DNA from 3 places in the Halomonas sp. THAF12 genome. Region 3 is predicted to be linked to each of the others. Evidence: predicted binding sites of a transcription regulator. Region 3 holds the regulator's gene; each other region holds the start of a gene.
What was found. The regulator FNR, encoded in region 3, switches genes on or off when oxygen is low (the NO sensors DNR and NnrR bind a similar motif). The targets are predictions, from matches to a motif close to TTGATNTANATCAA.
Positions count from the first base shown of each region.

Region 1: the regulator FNR is predicted to act here: its motif matches at 1,251-1,264, upstream of FIU88_RS04140 (plastocyanin/azurin family copper-binding protein).
Region 2: the regulator FNR is predicted to act here: its motif matches at 1,441-1,454, upstream of FIU88_RS12640 (OmpW family protein).

Region 1 is NZ_CP045399.1:911,809-915,078, reverse strand. Features, by position in the region: gene FIU88_RS04150 (DUF411 domain-containing protein) at 230-670, opposite strand; gene FIU88_RS19110 (hypothetical protein) at 667-819, opposite strand; gene FIU88_RS04145 (hypothetical protein) at 893-1,195, opposite strand; gene FIU88_RS04140 (plastocyanin/azurin family copper-binding protein) at 1,404-1,904, shown strand; gene FIU88_RS04135 (response regulator transcription factor) at 1,913-2,578, shown strand; gene FIU88_RS04130 (sensor histidine kinase) at 2,559-3,270, shown strand, end outside.
Region 2 is NZ_CP045399.1:2,734,922-2,738,191, reverse strand. Features, by position in the region: gene FIU88_RS12650 (YqcC family protein) at 1-138, shown strand, start outside; gene FIU88_RS12645 (gamma-glutamylcyclotransferase family protein) at 146-646, shown strand; gene FIU88_RS12640 (OmpW family protein) at 731-1,345, opposite strand; gene FIU88_RS12635 (OmpW family protein) at 1,510-2,118, opposite strand; gene FIU88_RS12630 (hypothetical protein) at 2,402-2,713, shown strand; gene putP (sodium/proline symporter PutP) at 2,784-3,270, opposite strand, start outside.
Region 3 is NZ_CP045399.1:3,011,163-3,014,432, reverse strand. Features, by position in the region: gene ttcA (tRNA 2-thiocytidine(32) synthetase TtcA) at 1-827, shown strand, start outside; gene fnr (fumarate/nitrate reduction transcriptional regulator Fnr) at 1,096-1,839, opposite strand; gene FIU88_RS13995 (hypothetical protein) at 1,920-2,885, opposite strand; gene FIU88_RS13990 (sulfite exporter TauE/SafE family protein) at 2,974-3,270, opposite strand, start outside.

The sequences.
Region 1 (3,270 bases), 1.7 Mb from region 3:
CCTCAAGGCCTCCCACCCGTAGGCCAAATAACAGACAAAAACGCCCCTTTTCTTGAAATAGAAAAAATTACGCAATTTCTTTACGCAAAACCGCCCCGCCAGGGCCTCCTGGAGGGGCGGTCGGCGTGCGTAAAGAAAACGACCATATTGCATACAGCCGCTATCGGCCAAAAGCGGACATCATGCCCGGGCGAGTCATCACCCGGGCAGTCGCTATCACCTTGCGACGTTACAGCGTCATGTATGGCTGGGCTTCTCCGGCGCGAAACTGGTAGACATTCCAGTCATCCTGCTTCGGTCCCGGCATACCCGGTGTGCCGATGGGCATGCCCGCAAGGCCGATGCCATCGGTATCGGGCTGCTCTTCGAAGAGCCTTTCCACCGCCGCGAAGGGCACGTGTCCCTCGATGACATACTCACCCATCTCGATGGTATGGCAGGAGCCCAGTCCGTAGGGCAGTCCGACTCGCTCCTTGACCTGACCGATCGGGACGTCGTCGACGATGGCGACCTCGACGCCGAGCGCCTCAAGCTGGCGGGCATACTCATCGCAGCAGCCACACTGGGGGTTCTTGTAGAGCGTCGCCGCATTGGGCAAGGCCGCCTGGGCGGTGCCGGCACCGATCAGCAGTGCAGAGGAGGCAAGCAGAGTGGGGACAAGGCGTTTCATGAGCGATCCTCCCGGGAACGACGAGACGTGAAGAGATACTTGACGAGAGTAGCGATGCCGAGGCCGAGCAGAAGCATGACACTCAGAGGCATCAGCCAGCCCATCCAGCCCATTGAACCCATCAGGGCAAAGCAATCGTTGGCGTACATGATGTGACTCCTGACGAAAGTTAGGGAGCACCGATAACGAGCCAATATGTCGTTACCGGGAAGTCGAGCGACGTCAGGATCTGGGAGGTTCTCGGGGTGGTGCAGCGATGAACTCAACCACGGCCGGGTCGGCCAGGTCGGCAAGAGCGTCTGGAGGGACGCGGGGGACAGTCGGCGTGGCGGTCAATGCCGCACAGGCGCCGCAATCGGCGTTGGCGTGATCGAGCATCTCGACCTGGGAGGTACCGCAGTCGACGGCGCAGTCATCCATAGACGCATGACCGGGCAGGCTGGCGACCAGCAGCAGAGCCGCGAGCAGCAGCGCCAACAGGCGTACTCCTCGGAGGTGCAGCAGGCAGCGAACATTGCAGGTCATTCGGTCATCCTCATGGTCGAGTCCCCATTCTGCCTCGGTGGCCGTGTCGTCCAACATGATCCAGGACAAGGGATTCGGCATGGTCTTTATCAGAGCCTTGGATGCTACAACCTACGTGTAACACAAGAGTCAAGGGGTTTCGAGTTCAGTCTCATTTCAGGTTGCTGCAGTATAACCAAGGCTCCACTGATACGATCAAAGAGGTTACATGATGCGTAAGTCTCTGCTGGCCATCACCCTTGGCCTGGCCGCCACTTCCGCCCTTGCTGCCGGTGAACATGGTGGCTCCCATTCCTCCACGCCTGATGCCGAGATCGACCGCACCATCCAGGTCGAGGCCGGTGACATGTGGTTTGATCCCGAGACACTCGGCATCACCGCTGGAGAGACTGTGCGCTTCAAGGTAGTCAACACCGGCAACCTGAAGCACGAATTCGTGATCGGCGATGCCGCAGCCCAGGAAGCGCACCGCGAGATGATGCAGGCTATGGGAGACAGTGGTCATGGTGACGGCCACGACGGCCATGGCGGCCATGACATGGCGGAAGGTGCCCATGGCGGCGCTATGCCGGCGGTGACCATCGCCCCCGGCGACACCGCAGAGCTGGTGTGGACCGCCCCCGCTGACGTGGAGTCGCTCGTCTATGCCTGTAATATCCCTGGGCACTACGAATCCGGCATGGCCGGGGAGATCCAGCTAGGCAAGTGAGCCGACGCATGAAGCTCTTGCTACTCGAAGATGACGACTTGCTGGCCGAGAGCCTCGCCGAATCCCTCAAGGACAACGGTTACCGGGTCGATTTGGCCGCGTCCCTGAGAGACGCCGAGGCGCTCTCGACCACCGAGACGTACGCGCTGGCGATCATGGACCTGGGCCTTCCCGATGGCTCGGGTCTCGACCTGCTCAGGCGGTGGCGCCAGTCGGGCCGGGACCTGCCGGTGCTGATCCTGACGGCTCGGGACACCTGGGAAGACAAGGTCGTCGGGCTCGAAGGCGGCGCGGATGACTACTTGACCAAACCCTTCCACGAAGCCGAGCTTGTCGCCCGGGTCAAGGCGCTGTTACGCCGCCAGTCGGGGCGACTCTCCCATCAGTTGACGCTGGGTGGCGTTGCCCTGGACGAGGCCAACCAGTGCGTCCGAGTGGCCGATGGTACCTGGCACCCCCTGACAGGCACCGAGTTCGTGCTGCTGCGCTACTTCATGCACCATCCGGGACGGGTGCTCTCCAAGGAGCACCTGCTCAACCAGCTCTACGCCCTGGAGCAGGACGCCGCGGCCCCCAACCTCATCGAGGTCTATATCGCGCGGCTACGCCGCTACCTGGGCAAATCAAGCATCCAGACCCGTCGCGGCCAGGGCTATGTCTTCGTTGCGGATTGACCGACGCAGCCTGCGTCTCCGCTTGCTGGCCTGGCTGTCGGGTATCGCCCTGCTGGTCACCGGGCTGACCTGGCTGCTGCACGGGATCCTGCTCAACGACCTGGCGCGGGACTTCCTGGGGGAACGGCTCGAACGCGAGGCCGATCACGCCATCGAGCAGCTGCGCCGCGATCATCTGGCCACCGCGCGGGTCCTGGACTCCGCCAGTCGCGGCTTCGCGATTTTCCACCACCTCTATGTGTTGCGCCTGGGCGATGAGGTCTCGGCCTCCCATCCGCGTTGGCAGGAGGCACTGCGACCACTGCTGGACAGTGGCGAGTCGCTGGCCGAGGTGCGTGAGGCGGGTCAGCACCTGCTGGTCTTTCGCCAGCCCTTCACCCTCGACAATCAACCCGGGGTGCTGCTGATAGGGGAGGATTTCTCCCGAGTGGAGGCGGGACTGCACCGCCTGCACTGGTGGGTCGGCGGCATCGCCGCCAGCCTGCTGCTCCTGCTGGGGGTGCTCAACCTGCTAGCCGTCAGCCGAGGAATGGTGCCGCTGTCGCGGCTGCGCGACCAGCTCGGCGAGCTGCAGGCCGGCAGGCGCGATCGTCTCTCTCTGGACGTCCCCTCCGAACTCGACAGTCTGGTCGGGCAGCTTAACCGCTTCATGGACGAGATCGATGCTCGCCTGCAGCGCTCCCGTGAGTCGG
Region 2 (3,270 bases), 280 kb from region 3:
CGCGCGCCGATGCCGGCGAGCTGCGACGTGGCCCCCGCCGTGGAGGCCTATCTGATCCAGGAAGGCGCGAAGGCCAGCCAGCGGGTGCTGATGGGCAAGGTGATGGAGCGGATCGACCAGCTGGTCACCGAGAACTGAGTCGCTCATGCCCTACTACTTCGCCTACGGCAGCAACATGAACGCCGCCCGGATCGAGGCACGGATCGGCACGACCCGGCGAGCCTTGCCCGGGGTGCTGCGCGACCATGGCCTGCGCTTCGACAAGGCCTCGCGGGTGCCCGGCATCAGCCACGCCAACGTGGTGCCCGCCGCCGGTGAGCGGGTCGAGGGGGCGCTGTTCGAGCTGCTCGCCCCGGAGCAGATCGAGTGCATGGATCCCTTCGAGGGCTACCCCCACGACTACGATCGGCTGCGCCTGCCCATCCATACGGGGCAAGGCCCCATCGAGGCCTGGGTCTATGTGGCCGCGCCGGGAACCACCGGCGAGGCGCTGCGGCCGGCGCGGGAGTATCTCGATCATCTCCTGGCCGGCAAGCCCTTCCTGAGTGCCGACTATCACGCCCGCCTGGCCGAGGTGGAAGCCATCGAGGGGCTCGACGACGAGACGCTCAAGGCGTTGGGGCTGTCGCGCCATATCGCCTGCTAGCGGCCCCGACACGCGTCATGCCGCTTGCACACAAGAAAGGCCCGCCATTCGGCGGGCCTTTCTTGCAGGGCATGTCGAAGCGGCTCAGAAGCGGAAGCTGATGCCGCCCATCACCACCAGCGGGTCGATCTCGACGTTGCCGATGTCGGTGCCGTTCAGCTCGGCATCGGTGTCGATGTCGAGGTACCAGGCGGCGGCATTGAAGGCCCAGTGTTCGTCGATCAGCAGGTCGACGCCCAGCTGGGCGGCCGCGCCCCAGGAATCGTCCAGCTCCAGATCACCGCCGTCGATGTGTTCGTCGGAGAAATGGGTGTAGTTGACGCCCACCCCGGCATAGGGCTGCACCCGCGCCTGGGTGCCGCCGAACGGGTAGTACTGCAGGGTCAGGGTCGGCGGCAGGTGCTTGGTGGAGGCGAGGTTGGCGTCGTTGAGCCGGATGTCATGCTCGAAGGGCTCGGCGGCCAGCAGTTCCACGCCCAGCTTGTCGGTGAAACGATAGCCCAGGGTGAAGGCGAAGCCGTTGTCGTCCTGCACGTCGACGTCGTAGGTGCCGCCGGCGAGATCGCCGTTATCGCTCTTGGGCGCGACCTTGGCCACGCCGACGCGGGTGTAGATATCGCCGGCGCCGTAGGCGAGCACCTGGCTGCTGGCGACGAGGCCGGTGGCGACGATCAGGGTGGAGATCAGGGGGCGGCGCATGGGGCTGGCTCCTCGGTGAAGTAAGCGAGGGCTCCAGTCTACGGGGTGCGCCGCGGCGCCGATTTGACTCAAGGCAAAATGGTTCGCGGCTCGAATTGATGCACATCAAAAGATGACGCCGGGCACGGGGCCCGGCGTCATGGCGGTCATTTCGGCGTCGAGCATCAGAAGCGGTAGGTGAAGCTGCCGCCGACGGTGACCGGATCCACTTCGGCCTCTCCGATGTCGGTACCGTCGAGCTTGGCGTCGGCGTCCACGTCCGCGTATTGGGCGAAGGCGCCGATCAGCAGGTGATCGGTCAGGGCGAAGTCCACGCCTGCCTGGGCGGCGGGCCCGTAGGATTCCTCGATCTCCAGCCCGGACAGTTCCTCGTCGGAGAAGTGCGTGTAGTTCAGGCCGGCGCCCACGTAGGGCTGAATCCGTGAGTCGGTGCCGCCCATGGGGTAGTAGTTGAGCATCAGGTTGAGCGGCATGCGCTCCACGCTGCCGATGCCGGCGCCGTCGAGGGCCAGGTCGTGCTCGAAGGACTCGGTGCCGTTGAGTTCGACGCCGAACTTGTCGTGGAACTGGTAGCCCAGGCCATAGGCGAAGCCGCGCTCGTCGGAGATATCCAGATCAGCACCGGCCACGCGGCCGTTGTCATCCTTGACCTCGGTCTTGGCGATACCGCCGCGCACGTAGACATCGCCGGCCTGGTAGGCCATGGCGGACTGGGCGCCGACGAGGCCGGCAGCGGTGAGGGCGGTAGCGGTGATCAGGCGAGTCATTTTCATGGGAAGCCTCCCGTTGTGTTCCTGAATGCCGGCGCCGAGTGATTCGGCGTCTTCGGCGTCCTTGCATCGCGTGCCTTAGAGCATAGAAACAGTGTTTCTAAATGTCTTGTAGAATTTTTCTATCACGAGAGGGCTGATCTGGTCGCATCATGATGAAGTGCTTCACTGACAGGGCCTTATCTCGTATAGGTCGGGTATAGCTTTCACATTTCCTGCATGGAATTCGCCGATCTCGGGGTTTTCGGCTTCACTGAATCGGTGAGACAGGCGACAGCGAGAGGGAATGGCCATGCGCGTCGGGAGGCGCTTTCCCGCCAGGCCGAGGCCGGGCGACAGGCCGCTGGTCGCGCTGCTGACGGCGGCGGGGCTGTCGGTATGGTTGCTGTATCAACCCGCGCTGGTGCAGGGGCTCGATTGGCCCTGGCGAGGGGCGCTGGTGCTGCTGGGCATGTGGGCGCTGGGTTGCGCCTTCGCGCGGCCGCTGGCCATGTCGGTCGGCGGGCGGGGACTGTGGCGGCTCTCCGCCGCGACCTGGAGCCGGGCGCTGTTGCCGCTCTTTGCGCTGGCGCTGGTGGGGCGTAGCCTGCTGGGCTGAGTCCGGGCGGGGCGGCGAGACACGAAAAAGGGCTCCCGCAGGAGCCCTTCTCGGCGCTTGATACGCGTCCTTATCGAGTGATGTGCTGATATTCGCCGGCGTCGGCGGTCACGCTGCTCACCACCAGAATGGCAATGAAGGCGGCGATGAAGCCGGGAATGATCTCGTACACGCCGGGGCCCCCCAGGAAGGAGCCGTTCCAGCCCAGCGAGATCCAGAGCATCACGGTGACGGCGCCCGCGACCATGCCCGCAATGGCGCCCGCGCCATTGGTGCGCGACCACATCAGCGACAGGATGATCAGCGGGCCGAAGGCCGCACCGAAGCCGGCCCAGGCGTTGCTGACCAGCCCCAGGACCTGGGAGTCCGGATCGGACGCGATGACGGCGGCCACCAGGCCGACCAGGGCGACGCAGACGCGGCCCACGGTGACGGTCTCTCTCTCCGTCGCCTGCTTGCGCAGGAACAGACGGTAGAAGTCTTCGGTCAGCGAGGAGGAGGCCACCAGCAGCTGGCTGGAGATGGTGCTCATGACGGCCGCCAGCAGCGCGGCATAG
Region 3 (3,270 bases):
ACGCCAAGGCCAAGCGTGAGTTCAACAAGCTGCAGAAACGCCTGCGGCGCCAGGTCGGCAATGCGATCATCGACTTCGACATGATCCGCGAGGGCGACAAGGTGATGGTGTGCCTGTCCGGCGGCAAGGACAGCTACACCATGCTGGAGATTCTCCGGAACCTGCAGCGCAACGCGCCGGTGAACTTCTCGCTGGTGGCGGTGAACCTCGACCAGAAGCAGCCCGGCTTCCCCGAGCACGTGCTGCCCGAGTACCTGGACGGCCTCGGCGTGGACTACCACATCCTCGAGCGCGACACCTACTCGGTGGTCAAGGAGAAGACCCCGGAAGGCAAGACCACCTGTGCGCTCTGCTCGCGGCTGCGCCGCGGCTCCCTCTACGGCTACGCCGAGGAGATCGGGGCCACCAAGATCGCCCTCGGGCACCACCGCGAGGACATCCTCGAGACGCTGTTCCTCAACATGTTCTTCGGCGGCAGCCTCAAGTCGATGCCGCCCAAGCTGCTCTCCGACGACGGCAAGAACATCGTCATCCGCCCGCTGGCCTACTGCCGCGAGGCCGACATCGCCGAATTCTCCGAGCGCATGGCCTTCCCGATCATTCCCTGCAACCTGTGCGGCTCGCAGCCCAACCTGCAGCGTCAGGTGGTCAAGGAGATGCTCGCCGAGTGGGAGGCCAAGCATCCCGGCCGCCTGGAGAGCATGTTCAAGGCGGTCACCAACGTCGCGCCCTCGCAGCTGGCCGACCGCGAGCTGTTCGACTTCGCCGGGCTGGAGGACAAGCAGGCCAAGATGCAGGCCGATCGCATCGACCTGCATAACGAGTGAGTAGCGCCTAGCGGCAAGCGCCCGGGTGCTCAGTAACGGGCGGCAGATGTCGAGGAAGCCGATGAGAAACCCACGGGACGTCGAGTCCTGTGGGTTTCTTCGTTGACGTCAACAATGGCCATGACATCATTCTGCCGCGCTTGGCGCTTGGCGCTTGGCGCTTGGCGCTTGGCGCTTGGCGCTTGGCGCTTGGCGCTTGGCGCTTGGCGCTTGGCGCTTGGCGCTTGGCGCTTGGCGCTTGGCGCTTGGCGCTTGGCGCTTGGCGCCGTCAGCGACAGCCCTCTTCCTCGGCCAGCTCGGCCAGGGCGTCCAGGTCGAGGATGTTCACCTCGCGGCCGGACACGGCCACCAGGCCCTGCTGCTGGAAGCGCCCCAGGATGCGGCTGACGGTCTCCACGGCCAGGCCCAGGTAGTTGCCGATGTCGGCCCGGGACATGGAGAGGCGGAAGCTGTAGGCGGAGTAGCCGCGGCGGCGGAAGCGATCGGAGAGGCTGGCGAAGAAGGTGGCCAGGCGCTGGTCGGCGGTCTTGCGCGACAGCAGGCGCATCATGCGGCGGTCGTCGCGCATCTCCTTGCTCATGCTGCGATACAGCTGGGCACGAAGCTCCGGCAGGCGCTCGGAGAGGGCGTCGAGGCGGTCGAACGGGATCTCGCACACGGTGGTGGTCTCGAGCGCGATGACCGAGCCCGGATAGCTCGACTCGTCGATGCCGTCGAGCCCCACCAGTTCGCTGGGCAGGTAGAAGTTGGTCAGCTGATCCGTGCCGCCGCCTTCGCTGGTGACCTGCTTGAGACTGCCGGAGCGCACCGCGTAGACGCTGGTGAAGGGGCTGCCCTGGCGGAACAGCGACTCGCCCTTCTTGAGCGGCGGTCGGCGCCGGATGATGGCATCGAACTCGTCGAGGTCCTCCAGTTCGAGGGCCAGGGGCAGACACAGGGAACTCAGGCTGCAGGTCCGGCAGCGGGTCTCGTGCAGCAGGGAACGGCGCCGGCCGGCTGCGGTGTCGGGCATGCTGTCCTCCTTGATCGGGGCTTGCCTCCCCCATTATGGCGGATAGCCCCGGTTCGGGCATAGCATCCCTTGGGCGAGTCTCAGGTCAGGCCGGGGCCGGGCGGGCGAGCATTCCGCCAGCGCCCCGAGGCGGTGGCGAGCCGACCGTCGTTCAGCGCCGCCGCGTAGTCCCGGGGCGAGGTGGCGTTGCAGGCCACGGCGTCGGGCAGCCGCGAGATGGCGCCGGTGCCGAGCCCCAGTCGGTCGCGCGCCCGTTCGCGACGCGCCTGGGCGAGGGCATCCTCCAGGGCGGCGCCCCGACGGGCGTAGGAACCGTGTCCCAGTGCCCGGTAGCCGGCCTCGGCCAGGCGTTCGTCGACCCGGGCCAGCAGCGCCGTCGGCAGCGTCGATTCGCCCTCCTGCCAGGCGGGCTCCGGGCGCAGGGAGAGGCGCGGCGGCGACATGGGCAGCAGCGCGGCGAGCGCGGCGACGGCCTCCCGCGGCGGGATCGTCGGCGCCACGATCAGCACCAGGTTCAGCGAGTGCCAGCCCATGCGCACGGTCTCGTCGAGCAGCGGCTCGACGCGTGACTGCAGGCGGGGCAGGGCGTCCAGCCGGCCGGCCGCGGGCAGGCGCATGATCAGCTTCAGCCGGTTGAAGCCCAGGGCCTCCAGGTGACGCAGGGTGAGCAGATCCGTGGCGTGGGGGTCGAGCTCGACGGTGAAGTCGCGCGGGCGCCCCGGTTCGAAGGGGAAGCGGGAGGCCAGCCGGTCGACGAGGCCGCTCATCTGCGACAGGGTCAGCGAAGGCGGGAGGCCGCTTCCCCAGTGCAGGGCCTCCAGGCGTCGCTCCGGCGCCAGGCAGCGTCGCACCAGCACCATCTCGCGGTCGAGCCGGGCCAGATCGACCTCGAAGGGATCCATGCCCTTGCCGTCGCCGCGGGCATCCACGTCGTGGCGAAGCGGCAGGCGCAGATGCAGCGACAGCGGGCGGGCCTGGGTATTGCTGGCGGTCAGCGCCGCGGCGTAGTCGTCGGCGCCGAAGTCGGCGGGAAGGGTGACGGACATGGCGGAGTTCCGAGCGTTCATGTCGTCAGGCTAGTGCTCGCGGCCCCCAGGGGTGTTGCGCTGGGTCAAACGTGCGGGCGTTAGCGGCTCAATGATGCCCGGCGTGCCCGGCGTCGTGGGCCATCTCCATCGCGCCCGGCCACAGGCCCCACAGCTGCCACAGGGCGAAGCCGATGATCGCCAGCGCCGCCAGGGTGCGGGTGGCCGGATGACGGATCAGGGCGCCGAGCCGTCGCGCGGCCAGGCCGGTAGCGAGCAGCGCCGGCAGGGTGCCGAGCCCGAAGGCGCCCATCAGCGCCGCGCCTCGCAGCGGGTCGGCGCCGGCCAGGCTCCAGGTCAGCATCGAGTAGACCAGCCCGCAGGGCAGCCAGCCCCAGACCGCGCC